4 regions of the Pseudoduganella albidiflava genome follow, and region 1 is predicted to be linked to each of the others. Evidence: predicted binding sites of a transcription regulator. Region 1 holds the regulator's gene; each other region holds the start of a gene.
What was found. The regulator sigma-54, encoded in region 1, starts transcription at its own class of promoters, with help from an activator protein. The targets are predictions, from matches to a motif close to TGGCANGNAANCTGCTTT.
Positions count from the first base shown of each region.

Region 2: a site for sigma-54 is predicted at 2,784-2,801, ahead of EYF70_RS00805 (ANTAR domain-containing response regulator). Genes of this name have one in related genera too.
Region 3: a site for sigma-54 is predicted at 2,804-2,821, ahead of EYF70_RS31885 (pilin). Genes of this name have one in related genera too.
Region 4: a site for sigma-54 is predicted at 2,232-2,249, ahead of EYF70_RS22270 (transglutaminase family protein). Genes of this name have one in related genera too.

Region 1 is NZ_CP036401.1:6,321,256-6,325,583, forward strand. Features, by position in the region: gene EYF70_RS26295 (enoyl-CoA hydratase/isomerase family protein) at 1-873, opposite strand, end outside; gene hpf (ribosome hibernation-promoting factor, HPF/YfiA family) at 1,045-1,401, opposite strand; gene EYF70_RS26305 (RNA polymerase factor sigma-54) at 1,542-3,017, opposite strand; gene lptB (LPS export ABC transporter ATP-binding protein) at 3,056-3,817, opposite strand; gene lptA (lipopolysaccharide transport periplasmic protein LptA) at 3,818-4,328, opposite strand, start outside.
Region 2 is NZ_CP036401.1:190,306-194,633, forward strand. Features, by position in the region: gene EYF70_RS00790 (ABC transporter substrate-binding protein) at 1-820, shown strand, start outside; gene EYF70_RS00795 (ABC transporter ATP-binding protein) at 822-1,658, shown strand; gene EYF70_RS00800 (ABC transporter permease) at 1,655-2,530, shown strand; gene EYF70_RS00805 (ANTAR domain-containing response regulator) at 2,812-3,411, shown strand; gene EYF70_RS00810 (CmpA/NrtA family ABC transporter substrate-binding protein) at 3,441-4,328, shown strand, end outside.
Region 3 is NZ_CP036401.1:241,723-246,050, forward strand. Features, by position in the region: gene sucC (ADP-forming succinate--CoA ligase subunit beta) at 1-1,060, shown strand, start outside; gene sucD (succinate--CoA ligase subunit alpha) at 1,074-1,955, shown strand; gene EYF70_RS01020 (FHA domain-containing protein) at 2,085-2,675, shown strand; gene EYF70_RS31885 (pilin) at 2,870-3,343, shown strand; gene EYF70_RS01030 (flagellar brake protein) at 3,411-4,118, opposite strand; gene moaC (cyclic pyranopterin monophosphate synthase MoaC) at 4,231-4,328, opposite strand, start outside.
Region 4 is NZ_CP036401.1:5,357,594-5,361,921, reverse strand. Features, by position in the region: gene EYF70_RS22270 (transglutaminase family protein) at 1-2,191, opposite strand, end outside; gene EYF70_RS22265 (circularly permuted type 2 ATP-grasp protein) at 2,568-3,980, shown strand; gene EYF70_RS22260 (alpha-E domain-containing protein) at 3,982-4,328, shown strand, end outside.

The sequences.
Region 1 (4,328 bases):
GCCCATCGTGGCGCCACGCCGCAGCATCTCGGCTGTCACGCACTGCATCAGCGGGGAACGCCGCGCGATCGCGGCCAGTGCGTTCTGCGCGAACGGATGATCGTCGCGGCGCAGCGAAGCAACGATGCCGGCCACCGAGCGGTGCGCGAAATGGTCGTCGATCAGCGCACGGTGCGCCTGCAGCTCCGACGGCCCCGCCTCGCCGCGCAGCGGCCGGGCGAACATGGCGACCGCTTCGCGCAGCCCGGCACCCGCCGTGGAGCCGACCAGGTCGGCCAGCAACGGCAGCTCGGCGGCGGGAACATAATGGTCGGCCAGCCCGCAGTACAGCGCATCGGCGGCGCCGATCGCCAGCGCCGTCAGCGCGAGATAAAGGCCCAGCTTGCCGGGCGCGCGCGACAGGAAATAACTGCCGCCCACGTCCGGGAACAGCCCGATGTTCACCTCGGGCATTGCCAGCCGTGTGCGGTCGGTTACCACGCGCACGCCGCATTGCGGGCCGCCCTGGGCGATGCCCATGCCGCCGCCCATCACCACGCCATCCATCATGGCCACGTACGGCTTCGGGAAGCAGTGCACCAGGTAGTTCAGCGCGTATTCCTCGGTGAAGAAATCCTCGACCTGGGCGCTGCCGCCCTGCGGAGTGGCACCGCCGGCGGCATGGAAGAAGCGGATGTCGCCGCCGGCGCACAGCGCCTTGTCGGTGCTGCTGCGGATGACTACGGCCGCGATGTCATCGTCGTCGCGCCAGGCCAGCAACGCGCCGGTGATCGCCCGGATCATGTCGAGTGACAGCGAGTTCAATGTCCTGGGCCGGTCGAGCGTGATGAAGCCGGTGCCGTTACGCACCTTGGTATGGACGTGGTCGGTCATGGTGTCTCGCATCGTTGTCGTTATTGGCCTCATTCTAGCCATGGATGCGGCGTGTGTGACGTAAACCTTGGACCCGGACGTAACAAAGGGCGCATCGCGCGCCCTTCTGTTGTAGCGGTTGCAGCGGTGGCAGAACCGGAGCAGTTCTGCCACCGCGACCTGCGCCCGTCGTTATGCGGGCGATGCGGGGATCTCGGCCTCGCTCAGGTGCTTGATGGTTTCGTGGTTGTGGTTCTGCACTTTATCCTTGTGCTTCATGACCTGGCGGTCCAGCTTGTCGATCAGAGTATCGATGGCCGCATACAGATCCTGGGCGACACTTTCAACGAATACGGTCTTGCCCGACATGCGCAGATTGATTTCGGCTTTCTGTCTTTTCTCTTTCTCGGTGAGATTATCTACACTCAGGATCACACTTACATCGATCAGCTGATCGAAATGGCGTCTAACGCGTTCCAGCTTGTTCTGCACATACTCGCGAATGGCAGGGGTAACGTCGATATGGTGTCCACTGATGGTCAGATTCATACACACACTCCTAAAGAAGATATAACAGGTTCGTGCGTTATCCGCCAAAACAGGCAAGGCGGCGCAGAGGAACCCAAGCACTACCAGGATTTGCCGCAAGGGCTTGCAAAGGGGTTTGCAAATGCGCTTGCAACGAGCTGCTATAGCGATTTGCGGAGGCTGACCGGGGGAATTTTCAATGCTTCGCGATATTTGGCAACAGTGCGTCGCGCAATCACCATGCCTTGTTCACCCAGCATGTCCGCAATCTTACTGTCGGATAAAGGGTTCTTCGGGTCTTCGGCTCCTGTGAATTGCACGATCAGCGCCCGTATCGCAGTCGAGGATGCTTCCCCGCCAGCTTCGGTTGCAACGTGGCTGCCAAAAAAGTACTTCAACTCAAACATGCCATGCGGCGTCAGCATATATTTTTGAGTTGTTACCCGAGAGATAGTACTCTCGTGTAGGCCCAGTGTATCAGCTATTTCACGCAACACAAGGGGCCTCATTGCCACCGCGCCATGCGAGAAAAAGTTCTTCTGCCGTTCGACGATGGCCTGCGCCACGCGGAGGATCGTGTCGAAGCGCTGGCGCATATTCTTGATCAGCCACTTTGCTTCTTGCAGCTGTGCATTCATCTGCGTTTCGCCCTTGCCCTGCTTGAGCAGGCTGGCGTACAGCGCATTGACACGCAGGCGGGGCATCACGTCGTTGTTCAACGTGACGATCCAGCCGTTGCGCCCCCGCTTTACCACCACATCCGGTACCACGTAGTCTGACACGTCGGCCGCGAAGGCGGCGCCCGGATGCGGATTGCATTGGCGGATCACGGCCTGTGCTTCGCGCAGGTCTTCGTCGTCGCAGTCGAGCGCCTTCTTGAGCTTGTTGAAGTCGCGCTGGGCAAACCACTGCAAGTGTTTTTCAACGATGCACAGCGCCATGCGCCGCGTGACCAGCGGCACGCCGGGCATGCGCCGGATCTGCAGCGCCAGGCACTCGGACGCGTTGCGCGCGCCGATGCCCGGCGGATCGAAGCTCTGCAGCAGGTTGAGCGCGGTGCGCAATTCGCCGATCTCGATTTCCAGCTCTTCCGGCATGCGCTCGTGGATCTCTTCCAGGCTTTCCTCGAGGTAGCCGTTATCGTCGAGCGCATCGATGATCAGTTCCACCAGGCCCCGGTCGCGCGCCTCCAGCACGGTCACGCGCATCTGCTCCATCAGGTGCTCGCGCAGGCTGCGGTGGCTGGCTTCCAGCTGGGGACGGGAATCGTCGTCGTCCGGGCCCTTGCTGCTGCCGGCACTGCTCCAGTCGGTATCGCCGGCGCCGGTATCGAGGCCTTCGCCTTCGCCGCCATCGAACGGCTCGGGTTCCGGCGCGGCGGGCGTATCCTGCGGCGGCCCGCCTTCCGGTGGCGCCTCGCCGGTCCCCTGCGTCGTGTTGATCGCGCCATCGGCCAGCAGGCGCACCGAGCGGTCGAGCGGATCGTCGAGCCGCTCCAGCAGCGGGTTATCGGTCAGCAGCTGTTCCAGTTCCTGGTGCAGCTCCAGCGTGGACAATTGCAGCAGCCGGATCGACTGCTGCAATTGCGGCGTCAGCGCGAGGTGCTGGGAAGTACGCAGTTGCAAAGACTGTTTCATGGCTGATTAGGAGCTGGTTGAGGTCTGGTCAAGGCCGCTCACATGCGGAAATGTTCACCCAGATAGACACGACGTACGGACTCGTCGGCGATGATGTCGTCGGGCCGGCCGGAAGCCAGCACACTGCCCTGGTTGATGATATACGCCCGGTCGCAGATGCCCAGCGTTTCCCGCACGTTATGATCCGTGATCAACACGCCGATGCTGCGCTCCTTCAGGAAGCGCACGATGCGCTGGATCTCGATGACGGCGATCGGGTCGACGCCGGCAAACGGCTCGTCCAGCAGCACGAAGCGGGGATTGGTCGCCAGCGCGCGGGCGATCTCCACCCGGCGCCGTTCACCGCCGGACAGCGACAGCGCCGTGTTCTCGCGCAGCTTCTCGATCTGCAGGTCGGCCAGCAGCGCGTTCAGCCGCTCGTCGATCTCCGCCCTGGTGAGCGCCTTGCCGTTTACCTTCTGGATCTCCAGCACGGCACGGATGTTTTCTTCCACGGTCAGCTTGCGGAACACCGACGCTTCCTGCGGCAGGTACGACAGGCCGAGGGTGGCACGCTTGTGGATCGGCAGGGTGGAAATGTCGGTGCCATCGAGGTCGATGGTGCCGGCATCGGACGCCACCAGGCCCACGATCATGTAGAACGACGTGGTCTTGCCGGCACCGTTCGGCCCCAGCAGGCCGACCACTTCGCCGCATGCCACCTGCAACGACACGTCATGCACCACCTGGCGCTTGCCATAGCTCTTTTGCAGGCCGCGCACGATCAGCGTGCTGCTGCAATTTTCCTGCGCCTGCGCCATTTAATTCCCCGCTGCCGGCGCGGCCGGCGATTGGGTGGCGGAAGGCGCCGGGCTTGGCGGCGCGGTACGCTTGGGCTGGATCACCATCGTGCCGCGGCCGGCACCCGGCTTGTCGGCCCCGGTGCTGGTATTGCGCACGCTGAAGAACTCGCGGCGGCTGTCGTACGAAATGAATTCGCCTTCCACCTCGTCGCTCGGCTTGTTGCCTTCCAGGCGGCGGATCTTGGCCTTCGAATACATCTTCACCAGCTCGGCCTTTTCATCGTATTCGATGCGGTCGGCCTCGCCTTCCATCCACTGGTCGCCCTCGCCGTCGCGCTTCTGGCGGAACGCGACCTTCTTGCCGCCGCCGGTCAGCGTGGCCAGCTGGTAGCCCTCCGGCGAATAGGTGACCACGGCCTTGTCGGCCTTCATCCGCAGCGTGCCGCGCGTCAGCGTCACGTCGCCGGTGAAGGTGTACACCTGCTTGACGTCGTCCGCGTCGAGGCGGCCGTAATTGATCTCGGTAGGC
Region 2 (4,328 bases), 1.3 Mb from region 1:
GGTCGAATGGAAGCAGCTCTCGGGTGGTGCCGCCATCAACGACGCCTTACTGGCGGGCAGCATCGACATCGCCGGAGCCGGCGTCGGCCCGCTGATCACCGTCTGGGACCGCACCCGGGGCCGGCAGAACGTGAAGGGCGTGGCATCGCTGGGCAGCTTCCCGTACTACCTGATCACCAACAACCCGAAAGTGAAATCGATCGCGGACTTCACCGGGAACGACCGCATCGCGCTGCCCGCCGTCACGGTCTCCGTGCAATCGCGCATCCTGCAGCTGGCCGCGGCGCAGAAGTGGGGCGACAAGGAATTCGCCCGGCTCGACAAGTTTACGCAGACGCTGCCGCATCCCGATGCCGCCGCGGCCATCATCTCGAACGGCACCGAGATCAGCGGCCACTTCGCCACGCCGCCGTTCCAGGAACAGGAACTGGCGCAGAACCCGAATGCGCGCGTGATCCTGAAATCGTATGACGTGCTGGGCGGTCCGGCATCGGCCACGCTGCTGTACGCCACCGAGAAATACCGCAAGGAGAACCCGAAGACGCTGCGCTCGTTCGTGCAGGCGCTGGCCGAGGCCGCCGACTACGCGGCGAAGAACCCGGAAGGCGCGGCCGACATCTACCTGAAAGCCAACAAGAGCAATATCGACCGTGCCCTGCTCGTGAAGATCTTCAAGAACCCCGAGGTGCAGTTCAACATCGCGCCGCAGAACACGCTGAAGATCGCCCAGTTCATGCACCGCGTGGGTGCCGTAAAAAACAAGCCGGCGACCTGGCGCGATTATTTCTTCGAAGAGCCGCTGGTGGCGAAGGGGAGCTGACATGGCACCGCTGCAGGTCGTTCGGCCACCTTCGTCCGCCGAGGCGCTGCTGCGCGCCCGCGGCGTCACCCTCGAATACCGCAGCGGCGGCCATGCCGTGCGCGCCACGCAGGATGTCGACTTCGACGTGTTCGGCGGCGACCGCTTCGTGCTGCTGGGGCCATCCGGCTGCGGCAAGTCGTCGCTGCTGAAGGCGGTCGGCGGTTTCATCACGCCGGCGGCGGGTTCGATCACGCTGGGCGGCAAGCCGATCACGAAGCCGGGGCCAGACCGCATCTGCGTGTTCCAGGAGTTCGACCAGCTGCCGCCGTGGAAGACGGTGCTGGAAAACGTCACGTTCCCGCTGCTGGCATCGAAAAGCTGCGGCCGTGCCGAAGCCAGGGAACGGGCGCGGCACTGGATCGCCCGGGTGGGTCTGGAGCGTTTCGAGAACGCCTATCCGCACACGCTGTCCGGCGGCATGAAGCAGCGTGTGGCGATTGCCCGCGCGCTGGCCATGCAGCCTGCCGTGCTGCTGATGGATGAACCGTTCGCCGCGCTCGACGCCCTCACGCGACGCGCCATGCAGGAAGAGCTGACGAAGCTGTGGGAGGAATCGCCGTTCACGCTGCTCTTCGTGACGCACTCGATCGAGGAGGCCCTCGTGGTCGGCAACCGCATCCTGCTGCTGTCGCCGCATCCGGGCCGCGTGCGCGCCGAATTGAACAGCCACCAGTTCGGGCTGCACAGTGGCGGAAGCGCCGACTTCCAGCACGCCGCGCAGCGCATCCATCACCTGCTGTTCGGCGCGGCACCCCGGGCCGAGCCGGCGGAGGCAGCGGAAAGGATCGCCCTGTGAGCACGCTCGAACCGCCCATCCGCCAGGAATTCCAGTATGACCTGGCGCCCGCCGCGCCGGCGTCGCTGCAGCGCCCCCTGCCGGCCGCGCAGCGCCTGTGGCAGCAGGGCTGGCTGCGCAAGGCCGTGGTGCTTTCCGTGCTGGCGCTGCTGTGGGAACTGGCCGCGCGCTGGCAGGACAACGACCTGCTGCTGCCCACCTTCCTGCAGACGGCGCGCGCGTTCGTCGACGGTATCGCCAGCGGCGAATTGATCGAGAAGGTGGAGGTGTCGCTGGCCGTGCTGGTGCAGGGGTATGTCGCCGGCATCGCGCTGGCCTTCGTGCTGACCGCGCTGGCGGTGTCCACGCGGCTGGGCCGCGACCTGCTGGAAACGCTGGTCGCCATGTTCAACCCGCTGCCGGCCATCGCGCTGCTGCCGCTGGCCATGCTGTGGCTGGGCCTTGGCAACGCCAGCCTGGTCTTCGTCATCGTGCATGCGGTGCTGTGGCCGCTGGCGCTGGGAACCTACGCCGGCTTCCAGTCGGTGCCGCCCACGCTGCGGATGGCGGGCCGCAACTACGGGCTGGCCGGGCTGCCGTTCGTAATCCAGATCCTGGTACCCGCCGCGCTGCCGGCGATCGTCTCCGGGCTGAAGATCGGCTGGGCTTTCGCATGGCGCACGCTGATCGCCGCCGAGCTGGTGTTCGGCGCCTCGTCCGGCAAGGGCGGCCTGGGCTGGTACATCTTCCAGAACCGCAACGAGCTGTACACCGACAAGGTATTTGCCGGCCTCGCCGCCGTGATCCTGATCGGCCTCGCCGTCGAACACCTGCTGTTCGCCGCCCTGGAGCGCACGACGGTACAACGCTGGGGCATGCGCTCCAATAGCTGAGCCCGTGTCAGGGTGCCTGACCCCATGACACAGGCTCAGCCGCTTGACCGTCTTTGCAAATGTCAGGGGGTCAGGCACCCTGACATTGCCGAGCTCGCTATAAGTCACCGGCGCCGAATGCCAGGGTTATAACCATCATGCCGCGATTCGTATCCAAACAGCAGAGCTCGTGTCAGGGTGCCTGCCCCCCTGACACGAGCTCTGCTATACCACCATGACACGAGCTCGACCGTAACGAGTTTGTTCGACGCGCAGGCACAATTCTTGCTTTGCAATAGGGCATGAGCCGCCATCTCCGCATCGTTTTAGTTCACCCTCCCCACGAAAGCGACGCCTCGCTGCGCGCCGCCGCGCTGCATGCCGGCCTGATGGAAGCGTGCTACGACCTCGTGGCGTCGCTGCCGGCCGACTTCCACCTGCCGGAAGAAATCGCCCGGCTGCAGCCGGACATGATCATCGTCGATGCCGAATCGGATGCGCGCGACGTGCTGGAGCACATCGTCGTGGCGACCCGCGACGAACGCCGCCCGATCGTCATGTTCACCGAGGACGACAAGCAGTCGTCGATGGATGCCGCGATGGAGGCGGGCGTATCGGCCTACATCGTGGCCGGCCTGAAGCCGGAACGCATCAAGCCGGTGCTCTCGGTGGCGCTGGCGCGCTTCCGCAAGGAGCAGAAGCTGCTGGATGAACTGCAGGACACCAAGCTCAAACTGGCCGAGCGCAAGGTGGTCGACCGCGCCAAGGGGCTGCTGATGAGCCGCCACGGCATGACGGAGGACCAGGCCTACCAGCGCCTGCGGACGATGGCGATGAACAAGAAACTGAAGCTGGCCGAGATCGCCCAGCGGATACTGGACGTGGAGGACTTGCTGGGTTGAGCACGCAGTGCCGCCCCGCTGGAGCAGTCATGCAAATCGAAAAGAAAACCGTCAACATAGGATTCAACCCGCTGACCGACTGCGCGCCGGTCGTCATGGCGGCCATGCTGGGCTTCGACGAAAAGCACGGCATCCGCATCGCGCTGTCGCGCGAAACCTCGTGGGCCGGCGTGCGCGACAAGCTGATGACCGGCGAACTCGATGCGGCCCACGCGCTGTATGGCCTGGTCTACGGCACCCAGCTGGGCATCGGCGCCCAGCCGCGCGACATGGCCGTGCTGATGAACCTGAACCGCAACGGCCAGGCCATCACGCTGTCGCGCCGCCTGGCGGAGCAGGGCGCCACGGATGGTGCCTCGCTGGCCGCCCTGATGGCGCGTAACGTGGACGAAAACAGCCGCCAGTACGTGTTCGCCCAGACCTTCCCGACCGGTACCCATGCGATGTGGCTGTATTACTGGCTGGCCGCACACGGCATCCACCCGATGAAGGACGTGCGGGCGATCACCGTGCCGCCGTCGCAGATGGTCTACAACCTCGTCGAGGGCCACATGGACGGCTTCTGCGCAGGCGATCCGTGGGGCCACCAGGCGGTGCTCGACGGCGTCGGCGTCACCGCCACGACCAGCCAGCAGATCTGGCCGGATCATCCGGAAAAGGTGCTCGGTGCGTCGCTGGAATTCGTGCGCGCCCACCCGAACACGTGCCGCGCGCTGGTCGCGGCCGTCCTGGAGGCGGGCAGGTGGATCGATGCCAGCGATGAAAACCGCCGTGCCACCGCCGAGATCATCGCCGCCGTGCCTTATATAAATACCGGCAAGGCGGCGATCCTGCCCCGCATGCTGGGCCGCTACGACGATGGCGCCGGGCATGCGTGGCGGGATGAACACCCGATGTGCTTCCACCAGGGCGGCCAG
Region 3 (4,328 bases), 1.4 Mb from region 1:
GCTGGGCGGCCCGGTCTGGGTGGTCAAGGCGCAGATCCACGCCGGTGGCCGTGGCAAAGGCGGTGGCGTGAAAGTCGCCAAGTCGCTGGAGCAGGTCAAGGAATACTCCGAACAGATCATGGGCATGCAACTGGTGACCCACCAGACTGGCCCGGAAGGCCAGAAAGTTCGCCGTCTGATGATCGAAGAAGGCGCCGACATCAAGAAGGAACTGTACGTTTCGCTGGTGACCGACCGCGTTTCGCAGCGCGTGGTGCTGATGGCTTCCTCCGAAGGCGGCATGGACATTGAAGAAGTGGCCGAATCGCATCCGGAAAAGATCCACAACGTGATCATCGACCCGGCCGTGGGCCTGACCGATGCGGATGCCGACGATGTCGCCCGCAAGATCGGCGTGCCGGAAGGCTCGATCGCCGATGCCCGCGCCAACCTGCAAGGCCTGTACAAAGCCTACTGGGACACCGATGCATCGCTGGCTGAAATCAACCCGCTGATCCTGACCGGCGAAGGCAAGGTCATCGCCCTGGACGCGAAGTTCAACTTCGACTCCAACGCCCTGTTCCGTCACCCGGAAATCGTCGCCTACCGCGACCTGGACGAAGAAGATCCGGCTGAAGTCGAAGCATCGAAGTTCGACCTCGCCTACATCTCCCTGGACGGCAATATCGGCTGCCTGGTGAACGGCGCCGGCCTGGCCATGGCCACCATGGACACCATCAAGCTGTTCGGCGGCGAGCCAGCCAACTTCCTGGACGTGGGCGGTGGCGCAACGGCCGAGAAAGTGACCGAAGCCTTCAAGATCATGCTGAAGAACCCGGGCCTGAAGGCGATCCTGGTGAACATCTTCGGCGGCATCATGCGTTGCGACGTGATCGCCGAAGGCGTGATCACCGCATCGAAGGCCGTGCAGCTGCAGGTACCGCTGGTCGTCCGCATGAAGGGCACCAACGAAGACCTGGGCAAGAAGATGCTGGCCGACTCCGGCCTGCCGATCATCGCCGCCGACACCATGGAAGACGCAGCGAAGAGCGTTGTTGCCGCTGCTGCCGGTCAAGCTTAATTAAGGAACCAACATGTCTATTCTGATCAACAAAGACACCAAAGTCATCACCCAGGGCATCACCGGCAAGACCGGCCAGTTCCACACCCGCATGTGCCGCGACTACGCGAACGGCAAGAATGCCTTCGTGGCAGGCGTGAACCCGAAGAAGGCCGGCGAAGATTTCGAAGGCATTCCAATCTTTGGTTCCGTGAAAGAAGCGGCATCGGAAACCGGTGCTACCGTTTCCGTGATCTACGTGCCGCCGGCAGGCGCCGCCGCCGCGATCTGGGAAGCCGTTGAAGCCGAGCTGGAACTGGCGATTTGCATCACCGAAGGCATTCCTGTCCGCGACATGATGGAAATCAAGGATCGCATGGCAAAAGCTGGTTCGAAGACCCTGCTGCTGGGTCCTAACTGCCCTGGCCTGATCACCCCGGACGAAATCAAGATCGGCATCATGCCGGGCCACATCCACAAGAAAGGCCGTATCGGCGTCGTGTCCCGTTCGGGCACGCTGACGTACGAAGCCGTGGGCCAGCTGACCGCACTGGGCCTGGGCCAGTCGTCGGCCGTGGGCATCGGCGGTGACCCGATTAACGGCCTGAAGCACATCGACGTGATGCGCATGTTCAACGACGATCCGGATACCGACGCGGTCATCATGATCGGCGAAATCGGCGGTCCTGACGAAGCCAACGCTGCACGCTGGATCAAGGACAACATGAAGAAGCCGGTCGTCGGCTTCATCGCCGGTGTCACCGCTCCTCCGGGCAAGCGCATGGGCCACGCCGGCGCGCTGATCTCCGGCGGTGCCGACACCGCCGAAGCCAAGCTGGCAATCATGGAAGAGTGCGGCATCACCGTGACGAAGAACCCGTCCGAGATGGCCAAGCTGCTGAAGGCAATGCTGTAATAGCAGCCATTGCACGATAATGACGGGGGCTGCGGCCCCCGTTATTTTTTGTGCGCCGCTTTGTACCGGTACGGCTGAGCTGGTTGCTTTACCCCGAATTTCTACAACAGTCCACAGGGAGGCGATGCGTTGGCGAAGATCCTGATCTCGCGCGAGGGCGTGCTGGAAAAAACCGTGCAGCTCACCAAGGAGCGCATGACGCTCGGCCGCCACCGCCACAACGACATCGTGCTCGAACACCAGACCGTGAGCGGCGAGCACGCGGCCATCATCACGATCCTCGACGATTCCTTCCTGGAAGACCTGTATTCGACGAATGGCACATTCGTCAACGGCCACCGCGTCGGCAAGCACTTCCTGCAGCATGGCGACTCCATCAAGCTGGCCAAGTACCGCATCGACTTCGTGGCGGACGGCATCCGGCCCATCAGCGGCATTCCCGCCATGCCGGCAGCCATCCCGCCAGCCCGCATCGAGGTCCTGAACGGCAGCAACGCCGGCCGCCTGCTCGCGCTGGACAAGCCACAGACCAGTCTCGGCCGCGCCGGCATCCAGGTGGTGACGATCAACCGGACCGAAGCCGGCTATGCCGCTCTCCATGCCGATGGCGATCGCGTGCCGCTGCTGAACGGCGCACCGCTCGGCAAGCTGCCCCACGCACTGGCCGACGGCGACGTGCTGGATCTCTCCGGCACACGGATGGCCTTCCGGCTGGGCTGACAAAATTCGTCAGATGACACTCCTTGCACCTGACAATCTACGAACCTTGAAGTGACGAAATTTGTCACTATTTCCGGTTGGAACTGCCATAAATGGCTTTTTCGGCTTGGAAACAGCACAAACCGGGCTGGCACGGGGATTGCTCTACATCAATCATCTCAACCCGTTTCGTTTCTACCTGAAGGAGCAACACCATGAAATCCATGAACCAGAAAGCCCAAGCCGGTTTCACCCTGATCGAACTGATGATCGTCGTGGCGATCATCGGCATCCTGGCAGCCGTGGCAATTCCGGCTTACCAGAACTACGTGAAGCGCGCCGCGTACACCGACGTGATTAGCCAGATGAGCCCGTACAAGCTGGCCGTTGAGGAAGCGTTCCAGAACGGTACGGCCCTGGCCGATATGAGCGCAGCCACGAACGGCGGCGCCGTGACCGGTGGCCTGCCGGTGACCCCGGCCGCATCCAATACTGGCGTATTCAATAGCCTGGCGGTTGGTGTCAACGGCGTTATTACTGCTACGCCGAACGCTACCAAGGGCATCCTGACCACCGATACTTGCGTACTGACGCCCGCTGTCGTTGGTGGCAATACTGGTACCGCAACTGCCCGTCTGAACTGGGCATACTCGGGTGCCTGCTTCGACAAAGGTTTCGTGAAGAACTAATCACTGAACTAGTCGCATCAAGCAAAAAGCCCGGCATCGCCGGGCTTTTTGCTTTACTACGCGCCGTTCACACGATCTTTTGCCGATCCGTGATCAGTGCCTGGTACGTCAGGTTCTGCAGCATCATGTAGTGCGCGGGATCGAGGTCGATGAACTGCATGCCATAGGCATAGCGGGGCCTGCCGTCGGGCCAAGGCTCCGCAGCGTTCACATTGCGGATCGATGCCTTGGCGGTGATGATCACCTGCCGCTTGTCAGGCTCCGTCAGCAGGGTGAACTGCACGGCCACGGGTTCGACTTCCTCGGGAATCGGCTTTTTCGTATGCATCAGCGCGCCGGAAACACTGAGGTTCACCAGGAATCCGACCTGCTCGAATCCTGCCGCCGTTCTGACCTGTGCCGGGATGTCGACCTTGACCCGCATCGCCATGCGCAGGCTGGTCCCCTGGATCTGCTTGGGAAACGTCACGTGCGCATACAGCAGCGGCCGGCCGAAGATGCGCTCGACGATGGCATTGAACGAACACACGTTCACGCCGGAAAACACGCGCAGCGTCAGCTTGTCGCCTTCGCCCAGCGCGATCGGCGCGCCCTGTTCAAATGGAATCTTGATGATCAGGTACTCATCCTTGACCCATCCGATCACGCTGGAGAAATTCTGCGCCGGGCGCAGCGCCCGATGGGTAATGACCTGCAGCCGCATGCCGACCTGCAGGTTCATCTGCTCGAAAGTGAATTGCTGAGGCGTTGCTTCAGGCGCTGCGGTGCCAGTCATCGGTTGTTCCAGACGGAAAGTGACCGATGATTATAGAACTTTGGCTAACGGATATGGTTGTTGATGTAGGACAAAACTTACATTTTGGAATGTCAAGTCGTCATCGCCAAGGTCAACTGGTCGCCGACCAGTCCCCGGATTTCCCGCCATGCTTCTCCCGCACGCGGATCTCGCCCATCACCATGCCCCGGTCGGCGGCCTTGCACATGT
Region 4 (4,328 bases), 960 kb from region 1:
CGAGCATGAATTTCTCGGTGCCCAGCCGCGTGAGCCGGGCTTCCTGGTACAGGGTCGACACGTTATAAACCAGCTCGTTCCAGCTTGCCGCCGGGTGGATGTTCACCTCGATCACGCCGGGGTCGGGCGTTACGCTGAGCAGCTTGATGCGCGGGTCGCGCGGCGGCGCGTAGCCTTCGATGCGCAGCTTCATCGCCAGCTTGGCGGCGGTGCGTTCGACGGCGCTCACCAGCGCCAGGTAATCCTCGATGCGTTTAATGGGCGGCATGAACACATACAGGCGGCCGGCGCGCACTTCGACGCACAGCGCGGTGTGGATCACATCGCGCGGGGCCGGCTCGGCCGGTTCGGCCGGCTTGATGGGTCGGATGGGTTCGACGACCGGCCTGCTTCCTTTCGCGGTCGGCTTGTCCCCGGCCTTGCTGGCGGCCAGGCCCAGGATCGGCCGCTTTTCCTTTTCCTTCTTGCGTTCCTCGACCGGCAGGGCGGAGCGCGGTGCGAACGGGTCGACATCGAATTCCGGTTCGCGTTCTTCCGGCAGCACCCACGGCAGCGTGGCCAGCGGCAGGCGCAGGCCGATCGGCGAATCGCCTTCGATCAGGTACAGGTTCTCGCGCCGGATCGGCCACGGCGACGTTTGCCACACGGTGCCCAGCGTCGACGGATCGTAATCCTTCGCCTTCAGCGGCAGCACGTAGCCGGCCACCTCGCCGAGGCCGCGTTCCAGCAGGCGCGCCAGGCGGCGGCGTTCTTCCGGCGCGGTGAGGTCGGCGTCCAGCGGATCGAGGTTGCGCGGCAGTGCCTGTTCGCGCTGGGCTTGCAGCAGCACGTCCTCGTAGGCCGGGATGGCGCTGTTGGCGGGCAGGGCGAGCGACTTCACCAGTTCGGCGGTGAAGCGGCCGGCATCGTCGGGGCCATAGCCGTCGTCGATGTGTTCGTCCGAGAACAGCGTGGCGTCGAGCCACATCGGCTGGCCGTCGATGCGCCAGTAGATGTTGAGGGCCCAGCGCGGCAGCGGTTCGCCCGGATACCACTTGCCCTGGCCGTAGTGCAGCATGCCGCCCGGTGCAAAGTGGTTTTTCAGCCGGTGCATCAGGTTGCCCGCCAACTCGCGCTTCTTGTCGCCGTGGGCCAGGGTGTTCCATTCCGGGCCGTCCATGTCGTCGATCGACACGAAGGTGGGTTCGCCGCCCTGGGTCAGGCGCACGTCCTGCCGCTTCAAATCGGCATCGACCTGCTGGCCGAGGCGGTCGATCTTCTGCCAGTCCGCCTCGGTGTACGGTTTCGTCACGCGCGGGTCTTCGTGGATGCGCGTGATCGTCATCTCGTGGAAGAAGGTGACTTCGGCCTTGTCCGTATAACCGGAGACCGGTGCCGCGGACGACGGCAGCGCCGTACAGGCCAGTGGGATGTGGCCTTCGCTGGCCAGCATGCCGGAGGTGGGATCGAGCCCGATCCAGCCGGCGCCGGGGATGTACACCTCGGTCCACGCGTGCAGGTCCGTAAAGTCGACGTCGGTGCCGCTGGGGCCATCGAGCGCTTCCTGGTCGGCGCGCAGCTGGATCAGGTAGCCGGACACGAAACGCGCCGCCAGGCCCATCTCCCGCAGGATCTGCACCAGCAGCCAGCCGGTGTCGCGGCACGAGCCGGAGCGCTTCTGCAGCGTTTCATCGGGCGCCTGCACGCCGGGTTCCATGCGCAGCAGGTAGGCGATGTCGCGCTGCAGGCGCTGGTTGACGGCCACCAGGAAGTCGTTGGTGCCCATCGGCTTGCCCAGCAGGTCGCGGCGCGCCGCCGTCACCCATTCCATTACCAGCGGGCTGGATGGTTCCGTCTGCAGGTAGGCGCTCAGTTCGGCCGTGAGTTGCGGCGGGTAGGCGAACGGGAAGGTTTCCGCGTACTTCTCGACGAAGAAGTCGAACGGGTTGATGACGGTCATGTCGGCCACCAGGTCGACCGTGAAGTCGAGCGTGTCCGATTTTTCGGGGAAGACAAAGCGGCCGATGTAGTTGCCGTACGGGTCCTGCTGCCAGTTGATGAAGTGTTCCTGCGGTTGCACCGTCAGCGAGTACGAGAGGATCGGCGTGCGCGCATGGGGCGCCGGGCGCAGGCGCACTTCATGGGGGGAGAGGCCGACCGGGCGGTCATAGCGGTAACTGGTCTTGTGGTGCAGCGCGATACGGATAGCCATGCGGGACTGCCTTTCGAAATGGGCGCGATGTGGGGGTGATGAAGCATGATTCGTACCTGCTATAAATGCAACTGTCGGATGGTGCTGAAACCAACGGCTACTCGTGTTTTCACCCCAACGGCAGAGTGCTGGGGTCAGACCCGCCGGGTCTGACCCCGGATTTCGCACTTGGGTGCAAGGAGACTGTCCCCGGCTTTTTAGAGTGTTCCGGGAATGCTGGCAAAAACCGGGGTCAGTCCCCTAACGAAGCTAATGGCGAGAACTGATGCGATCACTTACCGGGGACAGACCCCTGAGACGCTGGCTGCCGTGGCTGCATCGAGCTTCTGACCCTGGCACGTTTCTTGATAGCACTTTGGCTACGAGGAGGAATTCGATGCCGAACTTTTACGACGAAATGTATTCCACCGAGGCCAGCGTGCGCCCCCACTACCAGGCGTTCGCGCAGTGGCTGGCGGAGCAGCCACCCGGCCTGATCGACCAGAAGCGCACCGAAGCGGAGCTCATCTTCCAGCGCGTGGGCATCACGTTCGCCGTGTATGGCGACACGGCCGGCAAGGAGCGGCTGATCCCGTTCGATATCATCCCGCGCGTGATCCACGCCGCCGAGTGGGCCACGCTGCAGGCCGGCCTGGTGCAGCGGGTGACGGCGCTGAACCGCTTCCTGCACGATGTCTACCACGACCAGGAAATCCTCAAGGCGGGCGTCATCCCCCGCGAGCAGGTCCTGAACAACGCCCAGTACCGCCCGGCCATGCAGGGCATCGACGTCCCCGCCAGCATCTACGCGCACATCGCCGGCGTCGATATCGTGCGGGCCGGAGAGGGCGAGTTCTACGTCCTGGAAGACAACCTGCGGGTACCGTCCGGCGTCTCGTACATGCTGGAAAACCGCAAGATGATGATGCGGCTGTTCCCCGCGCTGTTCGCCAGCAACCGGGTGGCGCCGGTCGATCACTATCCCGACCTGCTGCTCGACAACCTGCGCACCGTGGCGCCGTACGACAGCGCCGATCCGACCGTGGTGGTGCTCACGCCCGGCATGCACAACTCGGCCTACTTCGAGCATGCGTTCCTGGCCCAGCAGATGGGCGTCTCGCTGGTGCAGGGGCAGGACCTCTACGTCAAAAACGAAACCGTCTATATGCGCACCACGCGCGGCGCGCGCAAGGTCGACGTGATCTATCGCCGCATCGACGACGACTACCTCGATCCCCGTGCATTCCGCCCCGAGTCCACGCTGGGCGTGCCCGGCCTGATGGACGCGGTGCGCGCCGGCCGGGTGGGCCTGGCCAACGCCATCGGCACCGGCGTGGCCGACGACAAGTCGATCTACCCGTTCGTGCCGGACATGATCGAGTTTTATCTCGGCGAAAAACCGATCCTCAACAACGTGCCCACCTATCAATGCCGGAAGAAGGACGACCTGGCGTACACGCTGGCGAACCTGCCGGAGCTGGTGGTCAAGGAAGTGCATGGCGCCGGCGGCTACGGCATGCTGGTCGGCCCGGCCGCGACGAGCGCCGAGATCGAGGCGTTCCGCGAGCGGCTGGTGGCCAATCCGGCGGGCTACATCGCCCAGCCCACGCTGGCGCTGTCGGCCTGCCCGACCTATGTGGAGTCGGGCGTGGCGCCGCGGCATATCGATTTGCGCCCGTTCGTCCTGTCGGGCAAGACGGTGACGATGGTGCCGGGCGGGCTGACCCGCGTGGCGCTGCGCGAAGGCTCGCTGGTGGTGAATTCGTCGCAGGGCGGCGGCACCAAGGACACCTGGATACTGGAGAACTGACATGTTGAGCCGCACCGCAGATCATTTGTTCTGGATGGCCCGCTACACCGAACGGGCGGAAAACACGGCCCGCATGCTCGACGTGCGCGTGCAGTATTCGCTCATGCCGCAAACGGCGCTGGCCGCCCAGCAGGGCTGGCGCACCATGCTGGGTGTGTCGGAACTGGAGCAGCAGTTCGATGCCAAGTACTCCGCCCTGACCCAGAAGGAGGTCATCGACTTCATGGTGCGCGATCCGGACAATCCTTCCTCGATCGCCAGCTGCCTGACGGCGGCGCGCGAGAATGCCCGGGCCGTGCGCGGCACCCTCACCACCGAAGTGTGGGAAACCGAGAACACCACCTGGAT